Regions from separate parts of the Corynebacterium incognitum genome, predicted to be linked through region 2. Evidence: predicted binding sites of a transcription regulator. Region 2 holds the regulator's gene; each other region holds the start of a gene.
What was found. Region 2 encodes LexA, which represses DNA repair genes until DNA is damaged. Its sites were predicted from a motif close to CGAACANNTGTTCG; they were not measured.
Positions count from the first base shown of each region.

Region 1: H0194_RS07860 (error-prone DNA polymerase) is a predicted target of LexA. The motif match lies at 3,689-3,702, and genes of this name have one in related genera.
Region 3: H0194_RS05820 (HNH endonuclease signature motif containing protein) is a predicted target of LexA. The motif match lies at 3,093-3,106, and genes of this name have one in related genera.

Region 1 covers NZ_CP059404.1:1,678,062-1,683,361, forward strand. Annotated here, with positions in the region: gene H0194_RS07835 (sucrase ferredoxin) at 1-209, shown strand, start outside; gene H0194_RS07840 (methionine ABC transporter permease) at 196-837, opposite strand; gene H0194_RS07845 (methionine ABC transporter ATP-binding protein) at 834-1,871, opposite strand; gene H0194_RS07850 (MetQ/NlpA family ABC transporter substrate-binding protein) at 1,876-2,721, opposite strand; gene H0194_RS07855 (MetQ/NlpA family ABC transporter substrate-binding protein) at 2,725-3,591, opposite strand; gene H0194_RS07860 (error-prone DNA polymerase) at 3,715-5,300, shown strand, end outside.
Region 2 covers NZ_CP059404.1:248,289-253,588, forward strand. Annotated here, with positions in the region: gene hrpA (ATP-dependent RNA helicase HrpA) at 1-2,164, shown strand, start outside; gene nrdR (transcriptional regulator NrdR) at 2,161-2,619, opposite strand; gene lexA (transcriptional repressor LexA) at 3,403-4,113, shown strand; gene H0194_RS01215 (DeoR/GlpR family DNA-binding transcription regulator) at 4,356-5,210, shown strand; gene ptsP (phosphoenolpyruvate--protein phosphotransferase) at 5,298-5,300, opposite strand, start outside.
Region 3 covers NZ_CP059404.1:1,263,605-1,268,904, reverse strand. Annotated here, with positions in the region: gene metE (5-methyltetrahydropteroyltriglutamate--homocysteine S-methyltransferase) at 1-2, opposite strand, end outside; gene H0194_RS05835 (methylenetetrahydrofolate reductase) at 15-908, opposite strand; gene H0194_RS05830 (hypothetical protein) at 1,098-1,637, shown strand; gene H0194_RS05825 (hypothetical protein) at 1,697-1,900, shown strand; gene H0194_RS05820 (HNH endonuclease signature motif containing protein) at 1,897-3,048, opposite strand; gene H0194_RS05815 (IS1249 family transposase) at 3,352-4,539, shown strand; tRNA gene H0194_RS05810 (tRNA-Ala) at 4,606-4,678, opposite strand; gene H0194_RS05805 (cytochrome P450) at 4,777-5,300, shown strand, end outside.

The sequences.
Region 1 (5,300 bases), 920 kb from region 2:
CAGACCAGGTGCGGGAGGTGGAGGTGGCGCGCAGGCTTCTCGACGCCGGGGAGACCGTGCGCTACACGGACCTGACGGTGGAAGACGGCGTCGTCAAGCATAGGGATGGCCGGGAATGGAACATCCCCGTCGAAGAGGTTGTCGTGGACAACGTCATCTCTTCGTGCGGGGATGATCCGAAGCAGGGCAAGGCGTTTATCGTCGCATAACCTTCGCGGAGAGCCAGTTGCCCAGGAACTGGGCGGCCTGGACGAGCACGATGATAACCAGGGTGGCGATGACGGTGATTTTCCAGTCGAACGCCCGGTAGCCGTAGACGATAGCGAAATCGCCCAGGCCGCCGCCGCCGACGTAGCCGGCCATCGCGGACATGTCCACCACACCGATGAATAGGAACGTGTAGCCCAGAATCAGGGGGCCGAGAGCTTCGGGGATGATGACGGTCCTGATGATCGTCCAGGGGCCGGCACCCATAGCGCGGGCGGCCTCGATGACGCCCGGGTCGATGCTTACGAGGTTCTGTTCCACAATGCGGGCCACGGCGAAGGTGGCGGCGATGATCATGACGAACGTCGCGGGCTCGCGGCCGATCGATGATCCCAAGACTGCCACCGTGAGCGGCTGGACGAACGCGAGCAGGATGATGAACGGGATAGGGCGCACGAAGTTCACCAAGACGTTCAGCACGGTGTAGACGGCCTTATTGGCCAGGACGCCGGACGGTCGGGTGGTGTATAGCAACAGGCCGATGCCCAGTCCCAGGATGCCACCGACGACCATCGTGGTGCCCACCATGATCAGGGTGTCGATGATGGCTGTGATGAAGGTGTCTTTCATCGGACGATCTCCTCAATCTCGGTGGTGGTGGACAGCGTGGCGTAGAAGCGGTCGATGGCGTTGTTGTCGCCGATGAGCCGCACGGTGGCCTTGCCGAAGCAGTGGTGCTGCAAGGTGGTGATGCCGCCATGGACGATGTCGATGGTTAGTCCGTCAGCGGTGGCCTGAGCAGTCGCGTCAAAGAATCCAGACGTTTCGGTGAGCGTGATGGTGAACAGTCGTCCTTCGTGGTCGAGGAGCTCATCCGCCTCTAGCTGGTCCGGGGTATTGCGCAGGGAGGTGGCCACAAAGTTTTGCGCGACGGGGGTGCGGGGGTTCGAAAACACCTCGTACACCGACCCGTACTCCACAACCTTGCCGCCTTCCATGACGGCGACCTTGTCTGCAATCGAACGCACAACGTCCATCTCGTGGGTAATCACCACGATGGTAATTCCGAGCTCTTTGTTGACCTTACGCAGTAGCTCCAGCACTTCGCGGGTGGTCTGCGGATCCAGAGCGGAGGTGGCTTCGTCGGCCAACAGCAGGGCTGGGCGTGCCGCCAGCGCGCGGGCGATGCCAACGCGCTGTTTCTGCCCGCCAGAGAGCTGCTCGGGGTAGTTGTTACCGCGTTCACTGAGGCCGACGAACTCGAGCAGTTCCTGCACGCGCGCCGTGCGTTCCTCTTTGGGCACGCCGGCCAGCTGCAGTGGGTATTCCACGTTGCCCGCCGCGGTGCGCGAGGACAGCAGGTTGAATTGCTGGAAAATCATGCCGATGCCGCTGCGCAGCCGGCGCAATTGCTTTTCCGGCATGCCGACGATGTTGGTTCCGTCTAGCAGGACCTCGCCGGACGTCGGGGTGTCCAGCCCGTTGATCATGCGTACGAGCGTGGACTTGCCCGCGCCGGAGTAGCCGATGACGCCGAGGATTTCTCCGGGTTCAACGGTCAACGAGACGTCGTCAAGCGCCTTGACGTCGTTCTTCTTGGACCGGAACACTTTGGACACGCCGCGGAATTCCACGCGGGTGCCGGTGTTGGTTGCAGTGGTCATGTACCTACTTCTTCGCTTCTTCTTCTAGTTGGTCCAGGATCTTTTGGAGTTCTTCTTGGGGCTTATCGACGAACACCGTAGTCCCGCCGGTCGTCTCCTGCACGGCGGCCTTCACTTCGTCCGAAAGATAAAGCTCCGCGAGTTTCTTTACCTGTTCGTTGGTAGCGTCTTCTTCGCGCACTGCCCAGACGTTGATGTAGGGGTCGGTGTTCGCCTTGCCCTCATCATCAACGATGGCGGTGTTTGGGTCGATGTTCGCGCGCTTGAAGAACGAGTTGGTGATGACGGCTGGGGACCCTTCGCCGTATGCGGACGGGGTTTGTGCGGCGTCGACTGGGGTGACCTTGACCTTGGACGCGGCTTCGTCGATGTCGGCTGGGGTCGGGGTGGTCTTTCCCTCTTCCTTAAGCTTCAACAACCCATGCGCGGCCAGGAGGTTGATCGCGCGGCCCTGGTTAGTGGCGTCGTTCGGGATGGCGACGGATTGGCCTTCGATGCCGTCGAGGGAATCGTGGTCCTTCCAGAACAGCGGCATGGGGTAGATCTGCGTGGAAGCGAGAGGGACGAGGTTGGTGCCGTTGCCCGCGTTGTACTCCGCCAGGAACTTCAGGTGCTGGAACTTGTTCGTGTCCGTCTTGCCCTCGGCGAGCGCCTGGTTGGGGGTGTTGTACTCGGCGAAGGCCTGCATCTTTACCTTGATGCCTTCCTCGGCTGCGAGCTTTTTGAGCACTTCCCATTCTGGCAGGGCGGCGTCAGTGGTGCCGATGGTCACTACGCCATCGTTATCGGAGCTGGTGCTGCAGCCACTCAAGGCGAGCGCTGCCGCTAGGACGAGCGCGAGTCGCTTCATTGTTTACTTGCCTTCCTTCTGTGCCGCGACGAGGCGGTCGAGAATCTTCTGCAGCTCTTCCGGAGTCTTCTCCACGGCAACGGACGTGCCTGCGGAGTCTTCGGCGATGGCCTGCTGCACCTTGTCGGTGTGCCACAGCTGTGCCAGCTCCTTGATTTCCGCGTTGTCCTTGTCCTCGGCGCGCACGACGAAAGCGTTGATGTATGGCTCGGCCTCCTCGGACTCCGGGTCGTCCTGGAACACGGCGGTGTTCGGATCGATGCCGGCACGGTCCAGGAAGGAGTTGTTGATGATCGCCGGAGTGCCCTCGCCGTATGCGGACGTGGTCTGCGCGGCGTCGACTGGGGTGACCTTGACCTTGGACGCGGCCGCGTCAATGTCGGCCGGGGTCGGAGTAACGAGGCCTTCTTCCTTGAGCTTCAGCAGGTCCGCCTGCACCAACACGTTGATGGCGCGGCCCTGGTTAGAGGGATCGTTAGGGATGGCGATGGACTGGCCCTCAATGCCATCGAGGGAGGTGTGATCCTTCCAGAACAGTGCCAGCGGCACGATTTCCGTGGCCACGATAGGTACGAGGTCGGTGTTGTTGCCCGCGTTGTACTCGGCCAAGTACTTGAGGTGTTGGAAGTTGTTGGTGTCTAGCTGCTTCTGGCTCAGTGCCTGGTTCGGGGTGGTGTAGTCGGAGAAGTTGGTGATCTCAATCTTGATGCCCTTTTCCTTGGCTACTTCCTCGAAGGCACCCCAGGCCTTAGTCGAGGCGTCGGTGGTGCCCACCTTGATGGTGTCTTCGTTGGCGCCGCCGCAGGCGACGAGCGAGGTGGCGGCGATAACGGTAGCGGCCGAGGTGGCGATGATGGAGCGGAGAGACATGGGGTTTCCCTTTCGTTTGTTGAATTTGATTCCTCGAACCTAGCAAGTTTTGAACCGCTTTGTCTATTTTTTGGGGCCGGCTAAAAATTGTGAGTCTCGAACAGGCGTGCGTATTATGGGGTTATGAGGTTTAATGGTGGGCGGGCGTTGCCCTGGTCGCGCATGGAGAAGATTCTCTCTGGCGCACCCACGCCTACCCCGGTGTCGGTAGAGCATCTCGACGGCCCAGCGACTGCAGCCCCGCAGGGCTTGTCGACGGTCCCTTTCGCCGAGCTACATGCCACGAGCGCCTACAGCTTCCTGGATGGCGCCGCGGAACCCGAGGCGATGGTGGCCCGCGCTCGCGAGCTGGGGCTTAGCGCCTTGTCTATCCTGGATAGGGATGGTTTTTACGGCGCGATGAAGTTTGCCGACGCCGCCGCGGAGGCCGGGTTGCCCACGGTGTTTGGTGCCGAACTGACCTTAGGTAACCGCCTTGCTGTGCTTGCTCGCGGCCCGGAAGGCTACCGCCGCCTCTCGCGTCTTATCGCGGACGCGCGCATGGGGGCGGGGGAGAAGGGGGAGGTTTCTTATCCAGATCTCCCGACCATTGCTTCGCGGCTAGGGGACGCTGTCTACTATCTCATTGGTCCGGAGTGGGCGAACCAAATCGAATCCCTGATCGATATCTTAAAAGTAGACCGCATGGTACTTGAATACCCCCTCACGATGACTCCGGAGGACGCCGATCGGCACGCGGTGTGGGACAACTATCCCACTATCCGCGGCGTCGTGAGCGCCCGCCCCGGCGCCGCCACCCGCGACGAGGCCCGGCTGGCCACCGCCAAGCGCGCCCTGGCTACCCGCGACAGCCTACTGACCGGCGCCCCCAACCTCCACCCGATGGGCGCGGGCTGGCTGCGCTCCGGCGAGCAGGTCGCCCGCATGCTGCCCGGCCGCCCGGAACTCATGGCCAACACCGTCGCCCTCGCCGAAGAGTGCGCGTTTTCTTGGGGGGTGGTGGCCCCCAACCTGCCACACTTCGACGTCCCCGAAGGTCACACGGAGATGAGTTGGCTCACCCACCTCACCTATGCCCGTGCCGAGGAACGCTATGCCTCCCGTGCGGCCGACATCCAGGAGCGCGCCCGCCAGCAAATTGCGCACGAGCTCGCCGTCATCGAGGAACTGACCTTCCCCGGCTATTTCCTCATCGTGTGCGACCTCGTGGACTTCTGCAAGCGCGAAAACATCCTCTGCCAGGGCCGCGGCTCGGCCGCCAACTCTGCGGTGTGCTTCGCGCTCGGCATCACCAACGCCGAGCCGATTACCGCCGGTCTGCTCTTCGAGCGCTTCCTATCCCCGGACCGCGAAGGCCCGCCGGACATCGATATCGACATCGAGTCCACTCGCCGCGAGGAAGTCATCCAGTACGTCTTTGACAAGCACGGCCGCGACAAGGCTGCCCAGGTGGCTAATGTGATCACCTACCGCCGCAAAGGTGCGACCCGCGACGCCGCCCGCGCCCTCGGCTACCCCCAGGGTATGGTCGACGCCTGGTCCAAGGGTACGGCGCAACCCCCGCGCGACGTCGTCAAGCTCGCCGAGCAGTTCCTCGGCCAGCCGCGCCACCTCGGCATCCACTCTGGCGGCATGGTGCTCTGTGATCGCCCCATCGCGGACGTCGTACCCACCGAATGGGCGCGCATGGAAGGTCGCTCGGTAGTCCA
Region 2 (5,300 bases):
CCTACACTACATGCGCATCCGGGAATGGTTTGATCTCGTGCGCCAATTGCAAGACGTATCCAAGCAGCTGGGTTGGGTGACTGCCAAGGACGAGGTCACCGCACGCGCCCCGGACGCGATCCATCAGTCACTGCTCGCTGGCTTGCTGTCCAACATTGGCGCTCGCGACGGCAATTCCAAGGAGTTCTACGGAGCGCGCGGCACCAAGTTCCTGATTTTTCCCGGATCCGCGCTGGCGAAGAAGCCGCCGGAATTTGTCATGGCCGCGGAGCTCGTGGAAACCTCCCGGCTGTGGGCGCGCGACGTTGCCGCGATCGATCCGGCGTGGGTGGAAAAGCTCGCGGCCGGGCTGCTCAAGCACAACTACTCGGACCCAGTATGGTCCACAAAGCGCGGCGCCGCGATGGCCACGCAGCGCTCCACGCTGTACGGGGTGACCGTGGTGGCAGACCGCCAGGTCCCCTACCACCGCGTGGATCCCGTGTTGGCTCGTGACATGTTCATCCGCCACGCCCTGATTGGCGGCGAGTGGACGACCCACCACAAGTTCTTCCACAACAACGTGCGCAAGCTAGAGGAAGCCGCGGAGATTGAGGACAAAATCCGGCGCCGTGGCGTCATCGTGGATGAGGACGCCCTGTTTGACTTCTACGACCAGCGACTGCCTGACAGCGTCACGACCTCGCGCAACTTCGACCGGTGGTGGAAGAAAAAACACCGCGACGCACCAGACTTCCTCGACTTCGACCCCGCCGCCCTGGTGGAGGATTCCTCTGCCACCGAAGCCGGCGAGGCCTTCCCCGACGCGGTGACTCGCGGTTCAATGCGCTACGAGCTGCAGTATGCGTTTTCCCCTGGCGACCCACACGACGGTGTTACGGTCCTCATCCCACTGCCGATGTTGGCTGGCTTTGATGAGGAAGGCTGGGATTGGCTCGTACCGGGTCTGCGCGAAGAACTGGTCACTGAACTGATCCGCACTTTGCCCAAACACTTGCGCCGTTCCCTGGTACCGGCGCCACAGTTTGCGCAGGCGGCTTTGCCCAAGCTGATTCCCTATTCTGGTTCCATCACGCAGCAGCTTGCTGACGTCCTGCGTTCGCTCGGCGGCAGCGGCGTCAATGCCTCAGATTTTGATCTGGCAAAACTGCCTCCCCATCTCCGCATGAATTTCGCGGCTATCAATAAAAAGGGCAAGATCGTCGACGCCGACCGCGACATCGCTCAGCTACGAGCGCGCCAGGCCGGGTCGATCTCGTCCTCGGTGTCCAAAGCCGTGCGCCGCTCCAGCGGCGCCACCACCACTGCGACTGCCACCGAATGGACGCAGGACACGCTTGGCTCCGTCGAGGAGACTGTCACAACCAAGGTGGATGGCCACGCCATCACCGCCTATCCCGGCCTCGAAGTGACGCCGCAAGGAATCGCAAAACGGATCTTCCCGACCAAGGCGGCCGCTGACGCCTCTTTGTTTAGCGCTAACCTCACCTTGCTGCTCAAGGACACATCTGTCTCCGCAAAACAGATGACCAATGGCTTGCCCCTGCAGCAGCGCGTCGCGGTGGACCATTATCCGCACGGCGGGGCTGCCGGGTTAGTCACTGATGCCAAGGTGGCCGCCATCCGCGATGAGATGGTCGGCGCAGGCGGGCCGGCCCGCAGCCCGGAGGACTTCGAACTCCTCAAAGCGAAGGTCAAGCCCACAGTCCCAACCCAGGTACGCAACACGGTGGTGACTTTGGCACCTGCCCTCGTCACCTACGCCAACTTGCACAAAGAGCTGGCCTCATGGGAAGGGCCAGCCATTGAGGACATGCAGCGCCAACTAGAGTTCCTGCTGCCTAAGAACGCTGTCACTGTCCACGGTGTACGACACCTCAAGCATCTTCCGCGCTATCTGCAGGCGATGGAGATCCGCCTTCAGGAGATGAACCACGACCCGGATAAGGACGCGGACCGCCAGGACATGGTGGGCGAAGCCTACGCGCTCCTCAACAACCGCCTGCGCCAACTGCCCGCCGGGGCGGAGCAGTCACGTGAGGTCAAAGACATTAGATGGATGATAGAGGAATTGCGCGTCAGCCTCTTCGCACAACGGCTGGGCACAGCACACCCGGTGTCCCTGCGACGCATCGACAAGGCCGTAGCGAAGCTGGGCCGTTAGGCCCCTTCGCGGGCGCGGCGACGCATGAGACGAATCTCTGACTCGAAATCCTCCGCGCTGTCGAAGGACTTGTACACCGACGCGAAGCGCAGATAAGCCACCTCGTCGAGCTCGCGCAGCGGCTCCAAAATGGCTAACCCGATCTCATTCGCATTGACCTGGGAGCTGCCGTGGCTTCGCACTGTCTCCTCGACCTCTTGGGCAAGACGCTTCAACGCGTCATCACTGACCTCGCGCCCTTGGCACGCGCGACGTACGCCTCGGATCAGTTTGTCCCGGCTAAATGGCTCAGCAAGCCCGTTACGCTTCACAACCAACAAGACGGCCTTCTCCACGGTGGTAAACCGGCCTTTGCACGACGAGCATTCGCGTCGGCGCCGAATGGCCGCACCGCCGTCCGCCATGCGGGAGTCAATTACTCGCGACTGCTGGTGGTGACAAAACGGGCAATACAATCCAGGGCCTTCCTCAACTCGTGGAGTCCATTATGACCTTTATTCTAGCCCGCGCCCTGGAAGGGCATTAACGACCCACCAGGCTAGTCGAACGGTTTAACGCACTGAAGACGAGTACTCAACTACGGCGGCAGTATCGCGGCTCACCTGAGACTGCGGAGCAGGTGAATCCGAGACGCTCTGTCCGGCGATGAGCGTACCTACGAACACAGCGAAACCGAACACAGCACCTAGTGCGATGTCCTGGCGACGAGAGCCTCGGGATTCGACTTCGTTCGCCCGATCTGTGGGCCGCAGGCCCCTCACAGCACCGTCCGACCGTTCGAAAGGCGTGGCTCGTTCCAGCGGGACCGTCCGAATGGAAGCGGCCAGATAGCTACGCCGCACGCGTGGAACACTAGGCTCCTCGTAGTCCCAGACTGCTGCAGCTGGCACTACGTTGGCAGCGTTGGAAGCTGCATAGTTGCGGTTACGAACTGGATTGATGGCGATGGTCATTGTTAGTCCTTTCATTGAATGTGTGCTCATAATAACGTCGGTGTAAGACAAAGAATTCCACATCGTTCGAATCTGTAGAGCACATGTTCGATTTCGTTTCTACGTTCGATTTATAGCAACCCCTCGAACATTTGTCCAGTTTTCCGCGCGCCCACTCGAACAAACAGGCGCACTATGCTAAAAAGTAGTTAAGTGTTCGAATCCGCTTGGTCGAACCTCACCTACGCGACAACCAGCCACACCAGCAACCAACATTGTTGAAATACTGAAGCTTTGGAGAATGCAATGACCCCACCTACTCAACCGCGCGAAGGCAAGCCTGACGTCAAGTCACTGTCCGCGCGCCAGCGCCGAATCCTTGAAGTCATCCGAGACGCCGTGGTGTTACGCGGCTATCCGCCGAGCATCCGCGAGATCGGCGACGCCGCCGGCCTGCAGTCCACCTCATCAGTGGCGTACCAGCTCAAGCAGCTGGAGGAAAAGGGCTTCCTGCGCCGAGATCCCAATAAGCCCCGCGCCGTGGATGTGCGCGATTTCAATCCAGACGAGGGCGCACGCCGCAAGCCCGGACCGCAGAGCAAGCGAGAAATAGAAGCTGCGATGCCTGAGGAAGCAAGCTCGGCAACGCTCATTCCGGTGGTGGGCCGCATTGCCGCGGGCTCCCCCATCACGGCCGAGGAAAACGTCGACTCTTACTACCCGCTCCCCGCGGAAATTGTGGGCGACGGGGAGCTGTTCATGCTGCAGGTCGTCGGCGAATCGATGCGAGATGCCGGCATCCTTGACGGCGACTGGGTTATCGTGCGCTCCCAACCGGTGGCCGAAGAAGGCGAGTTCGTGGCCGCCCTGCTGGAGGGCTCCGAAGCTACCGTAAAGGAATTCCACAAGGACTCCTCCGGGGTATGGCTGCTTCCACACAACGAGGCCTTTGCCCCCATCAAGGGCGACGAAGCCGAAATCATGGGCAAGGTTGTTTCGGTAATGCGCAAGCTTTAGCTTCGGCCTACACCCCCGAGTGTGGCTAGCACTCGTCCCACCAGTGAGGCGCCCGACTTCCCACTTCATGGAAGCGGGCGCCTTGTGAGCTGCGACAATGTTGCCGAAGCAGGCCACTTCCGCCGTGTGAACATCACACGGCGCGTGTGAACTTTGTAGCCGAAGGAAGTTACCAGTGCCGCCAGGCAAAGTTTCTGAGAAACTATAAATATTGAAGTTTCCCATTACCTAAGGAGTTGCTGATGTACGCCGATGAGCGGAGGCGCCAGATTGCTTCGTTGACTGCAGTTGAGGGGCGCGTCAATGTCTCCGAATTGGCCCGGCACTTCGACGTCACTCCGGAGACGATCCGTCGCGACCTCGCTGCGTTGGATGACTCCGGCATGCTGCACCGCGTGCACGGCGGCGCCGTGGCGGCACAAAATTTCCACACAGCCGAGGAAGCCCTGGACGCCCGCCTCCGCTCCGCACCGCAGGCCAAGGCCGCCATCGCGGAAGCCGCGCTATCATTCCTTCCGGAGGCTGGCGGCAGCATCTTCCTCGACGCGGGCTCCACAGTCCACTCTTTTGCCAGCCTAATCCGGCTCAACAACGCGGCCTCTGGTTTGTCGGTGGTCTCTAATTCCCTACCGATCGCCCTGAGCCTGGCCAACGTGCCGGACACCACCGTGCAGCTGCTCGGCGGTACCGTGCGAGCGTTGACCCAGGCTGTTGTGGGCGACATCGCACTGCGGACGATGGCACTACTGCGGGCAGATGTTGCTTTCTTGGGTACCAACGCCATCACTTTGGACAACGGGCTGTCCACGGCCGATCCCCAAGAGGCAGCTATCAAGACGACGATGGTGACCAACGCCCGCAAAGTCGTGGTGCTATGTGACGCCACCAAACTAGGCAATGATTTCCTAGTCAATTTCGCGTCCCTTGATGATGTTGACGTCATCATCACCGACTCCACCGCACCTACGTCCTTCGTGCAGGAGCTGCGCGATAAGGGCATCGAGGTCGTCGTAGCTGATCCCCGAGCGGCCAGCTACACGATTTTGTCGGATCCAATATCTGTTCACACCATCGAGGCCCGACGGCTCCCCCGCTAGCCCGGGAAAGACACGAGGCCGGGGACGTGGTCCCCGGCCCTATTCTGTCCCGCACTTACCGTAAATGATGTGCTTCTCGCGCTGCTATTA
Region 3 (5,300 bases), 1.0 Mb from region 2:
ATTTTTCTTCCTTTCTAGATGTCTACCCGCTGCAGCACGTCCTGGACGACCTGCGGATTGTTAAATGTGTAAAGGTGAATGCCAGTGACCCCGGAGCGGACCAGCCTGCGCACCAGCTGCGCTGTCAGCTCCAGGCCGACGTCGTACTCGCGCGCGGTGCCTTCCACGGCCTCCATTCGCTTTCCGACGTCCCGTGGAACCGCCAGGCCCGTCAACTCACTCATTCGCTGGAGCCGGCGAAGACTTGTTATCGGCATGACCCCGGGCACCAGCGGAATACGAATGCCAAAAAGATCCGCGCGGGCACGGAACCGTAGGAAGTCCTCGGCCTCAAAGAAGAGTTGGCTCAGCGCGAGGTCGGCCCCCAGCCGCTGTTTGGCCAGCAGGACCTCGAAGTCCTCTGACGGGGTCTTTGATTCCTCGTGGCCATTGGGGTAACACGCCACCGCAACCGCAAGCCTGCCCGCCGCCAGCCGCGACACCTGCTCGCCCTCCACCTGCCTAATCAGCCGTACTAACGCGTCCGCATGCTGTAAGTACCCCGGCTGCGGCACCAAGTCTCCCCGCAGCGCCAAGAAGCCGCGGACACCAGCATCGATAAGCCGCTCAGTCCAATGCCGGAGTTCCGCCTCGGAACCCGCCGAACAGGCAAGGTGCGCGAGCGGCCGCATGGACGACGACGCCGAAATCTCACTGATGAAGTTGGCCGTTCCCTCCAACCAACCGGAACGCCGCGACGAGGTCACCGCCACGTAGTCAGGGCCGTATGACTCCAATACCGACAACAGCTCGTCCGGGTGGTCTTGTCGCGGCGGCATGACTTCAAACGACAGTCCGACGCGTTGCTGTTGTGGCGCGGGCTGTGGCAACTCGTCCAAAGGTGCCGAAGCGCTTATCCGTGGGGCCATGGTTCCTCCAATCAACCTGCGGAGAACCATACCAAGCGGTCTAGTTTTGTCCAGGGCTGTGAGCGCGAGAAATGCTGTGTGCTGCGAAATCTTCACGAATAAAATAGACCGAGCAGTTCATGATTCGTGCTTCACGCCTTGGCCGTTTTCACTAGGCTGGAGGCACCCGACACTAAGGAGTAACCGACAATGAATCCGACAACGCTCAAGGCAACGTACAATGTCGCGGCTTCCCTCTGGAACCGCTTCAACGAATACCGCGCGGAGAAGGCACAGGAGGCTTACTCCGCCCTGGCAGGAGCAGTTGAAACAGTCGACGACGATATGTTCCCAGCCACCCGTCGCGAGGCAGGCGCACTCACCCGCGCCGCCCACGCCCGCCTGGAAAAGCAGAAAGAAGAGCTGCCGCCAAAAAAGAAGAAGAATTACTGGCTCCCCGCACTTCTCATCGCCGCGGGTGCCGCTATCGGAGGCGCTTTCTACTTCTTCAAGAAGCGCGAAGAGCCCCTAGAGGAGCCGCCACGCACCGACGATTTCGAAGGCTCCACCCTCGTCTACACCTCCACCACTGAAGACGATCTCCTTGAGCGTCAGGCAGCATCCGATCCCGAGTACCCGGACATGGTCGAGGAACCCGTCACCGAACGCGACGAGGAACTTCTCGGTTCCATCGACGAACAGCTGGAGGCACACCGCAAGGGCCCGAAACACGCACTCGACGAGGATTAGGGACGATTAGGCTCCTGTAATACCATGGAGAAAAACACTTTTCTTGAGGAGTGACCTGCATGGAATTCGAGGGCCTGACAGTCAAGCTCACCAACGGCACGACCCTTTACTTCCGAGCCGGCGCCGATGTGGGCGACAACCGAAACCGGATCGACCTTTTGCGCGAAGCCATTGACACCGCCAGTGTTTTTCGCAGCACTGATATCAACGGCACCGAGCACGCCATCGATCCCGCCGATATTGAGCACTACTTCCTCGGCTAAAACGGTATGTCTTGGAGCTCGCCCTTCGGGGCGGGCTCCTTTTTTGCTACCTCATTTCTCTGGTTAATCTTCGCCGCCACGGTCTGCACCCACCGCTTATTCTTCGGGGCCATGGGGCCGGTGGGCTCGGTGGCCGCCCAGGTGCCGTCTTCAAAGAGCCACACGACGTCGCCAGTCACGGGATCCGCAAGGTAGTGCGCCCGCCCATCGGTTTTGATGTTGTGGTGGTGTTGGCAGAGGCTGAAGAGATTGTCTGGGTGAGTAGCACCTCCGTCCGCGTAATTGATTCGATGGTCCTTCTGGCAACGGTGTGCGGGACGCTCGCACCCCGGCCAGCGACAGGTGCCGTCGCGGCCCTCGATGAACGCCTCCATGACGGGTGGGGTGCGGTAACCGCGGGCAACTGGGAAGGTATCCAACTTTCGGGTATGCGTGAACGCCATCTCGTCGGCAACGCCGAATCCCGGGATGACGGTGGGCGCGCCCTCGACGTCGACAGCCTTGAAGGTGTGGAGCACAACCCGGGCCGGAGGCTTCGCATTGCCCGTAAGTAGCTGAATCATCGCTTCCGCGCGGGAGAGCTTGTTGGCGTTAGCCGTGTCCTCAATGTGCTTATCTACGAGCGCCGCGGTAGCAACATCCAACTCAAGGGACAGTGTTGCGGAGTTTCCCCACACGTCGCAGAAGTAACGAGGTTTCGGTGCCTCCTCAGGTTCAATGTGGCCACGGAGCAGCTCTTTGAGCTTGTTACGGATCATCGCCCGCGAAGGCAGAATTTGGTTGGGCTTGGTCGGGGTCAGGAAGGAGACGAGCTGCCTATCCATCTGATCCAAAAGCTCCTTTTTTGGCGTTCCCAACTTCGCCAGCGTTTGGTCGATGGTGATAAGCCGGTCAAGGTCTAGAAGCAAAAAGTCTTGGAACTCGGCCAACTGCGGCAACTGCCGCAGACGAAACAGCGCCATGATGATAGCGCTAACCTTGCGTGGGGAATGGCCTGTTGCCACCGCCAACGTCGTGCAGCACACATCAAAATCGTCTTCTGGATGTGGCAGGTTGTCCATCCAGAACTGAAACTCCGCTCTGCGCAGCTCCGCATAGGCAACGGTTACGGGGTTTAGTGGATTGTTGGGGGCATAATAATTGATCATGTCCAGGTCTCTCACTCGAGGATATGGTCAGTACAAAACAGACTCGAACGCCTGTTTGCCCAACACCCTATAACACCCCCTAGACATCAACGCTGACCTGCGCAAACATGCAAAAAGAGGCAGCTACTTAACGTAGCCGCCGGGTTAAGTAGCAAAAAGTGTGTCCAGTAAACCGTGATACATGCTGGTAAGAGTAGATAAATCAGGGTGGAATAACGTCTGCGGCGTTATTCCACCTCCGTTTTCGTTCAATACCGGGATCTGACGAGCTGGTGTGGTAAGCGGATCTTGTTTGCTAGTTCGGTGACTACAAACAGACCACGATGTCCCGGTTGTGCAGGGGCGATGAAGAAAAACGGCACAACAAAAGCAGGCAAAACCCGCTGGCGCTGCACCGCACCCAGCTGCGGACAATCCCTGACACGTTCCAGGACGGATAAGCGCCACACCCAAGATTTCCTCGATTTCCACGCCTACGTCACCGCGCATAAAACGCTTAGCGCCATCGCTCAGGAACGTGGGCTAAGCAGGTGGAGTATGGATCGACGCTTCCGGCCGTTGTGGCTTATCGACATCCCCAACACGGTCGACCCGGAACGCATCTTTGACCAGGTCTTTATCGACGGCACCTACACCGCCGCAGGATGCCTGCTTATCGCCGCTACCCGCACCCATGTCATCACCTGGCACTGGGCGAAAGCCGAATCAACACAGGCCTACCTAGAACTGCTCAGCCAACTAGCGCCGCCGCTATGCGTTGTCATGGACGGCGGACGCGGCGCATATAGCGCGATTAAAAAGCTGTGGCCCAACACCAAAATTCAACGCTGCCTCGTCCACGCACAACGCGTCGTACGCCGCTACACCACCAGCCGGCCACGCACCCCTGCAGGACAAGCCATCTACCAACTAGCACTACAGCTCACCGCTGTTTCTACAGCGGAACAAGCAGCGCAATGGACAGTCCACCTACACGAATACGGGCAGGTCTACCACGACTTCCTCAACGAAAAGACACCACTGCCCAAAGACCGACGCACCGCCACAAAAACCTGGGAATACACCCACCCACGCGTGCGCCAGGCCTACATGTCGTTGCTGAACCTATCGAAGAAAGGATTCTTGTTTACCTACATCGAACCCGACCCGAAATCCATCAACCCACAATGGGCATCGACGACAAACAGCCTGGAAGGAGCAATCAACTCCCAACTCAAGCTCTTAGCCCGAATACACAGAGGGCGTTCAGGAGAGCGACAACGGCGCATGCTCGAGTGGTGGCTGCACAGCAAAACGCAACTGCCTGACGACCCATTACAAATCGCCAGGCAGTGCAACTTCGGACTAGATCAACTCGCCAAAGTCAACGACCTAGAACCTGAAGACCACAACGCAGCCGACCAAGAAACCGGACGCCCAGCCTTCTACGACAACACTATCCCAGACACCTACGACCCCGACATCAGAATCCGGAAAGGCCCACTACGCTAACCCCCGATGCCGACGACACGCCGGCAGACACACTTTTTGCTACTTAACCCTAGCCGCCCCTTACTGTGGAGCATAGGAGAATCGAACTCCTGACCTTCTGCTTGCAAAGCAGATGCTCTACCAATTGAGCTAATGCCCCAGTGCCGTATAACTCTAGTCCTGCCCGCTCAATCTTCCAAAACCCCAGTACAGAGCGCTGCCAGACATAATGTCGCAACCTTTGGTAACAATGGGCATATGCCTAACCTCACCACTTTCAAGACACCAGACAAAGTAATCGACTTCCTCAATGACGGCTACCTCTTCGCAGGCAAGCTTCGTCGCCGTGCAGGTCTCTCCCCTGATTCCGAGACCCCCATTACCGTGTCTATGCTGGGTAAAAAGACGACCATTCTCCGCGGCGAGGAAGGAGTGCGCGCCTTCTACGACTCCGCACAGTTCGTCCGCAAAAACGCCATGCCTTCATTTGTGTCCGGACCGCTGTTCGGCAAGGGCGCCATCCACGGCCTCGACGGCGAAGCACACCGCGTGCGCAAGGAACAGATGATCGCGCAGGCATACGATGATTCCCGCGTCGCTGAGATTAAGCCCTTGCTCGCGGAAGAAGTAGAAAAGATGCTCCAGGAGTGGGAGACCAACGAGGGCAACGTCTACGACGACGCCGCTCGCGCATTCGGCCGTGCTGCATTTCGTTGGGCTGGGCTGCCTATGGACGAGGACGAGATGAACAAGCGCGCCGCGCAATACAGCCGCCTGCTCGA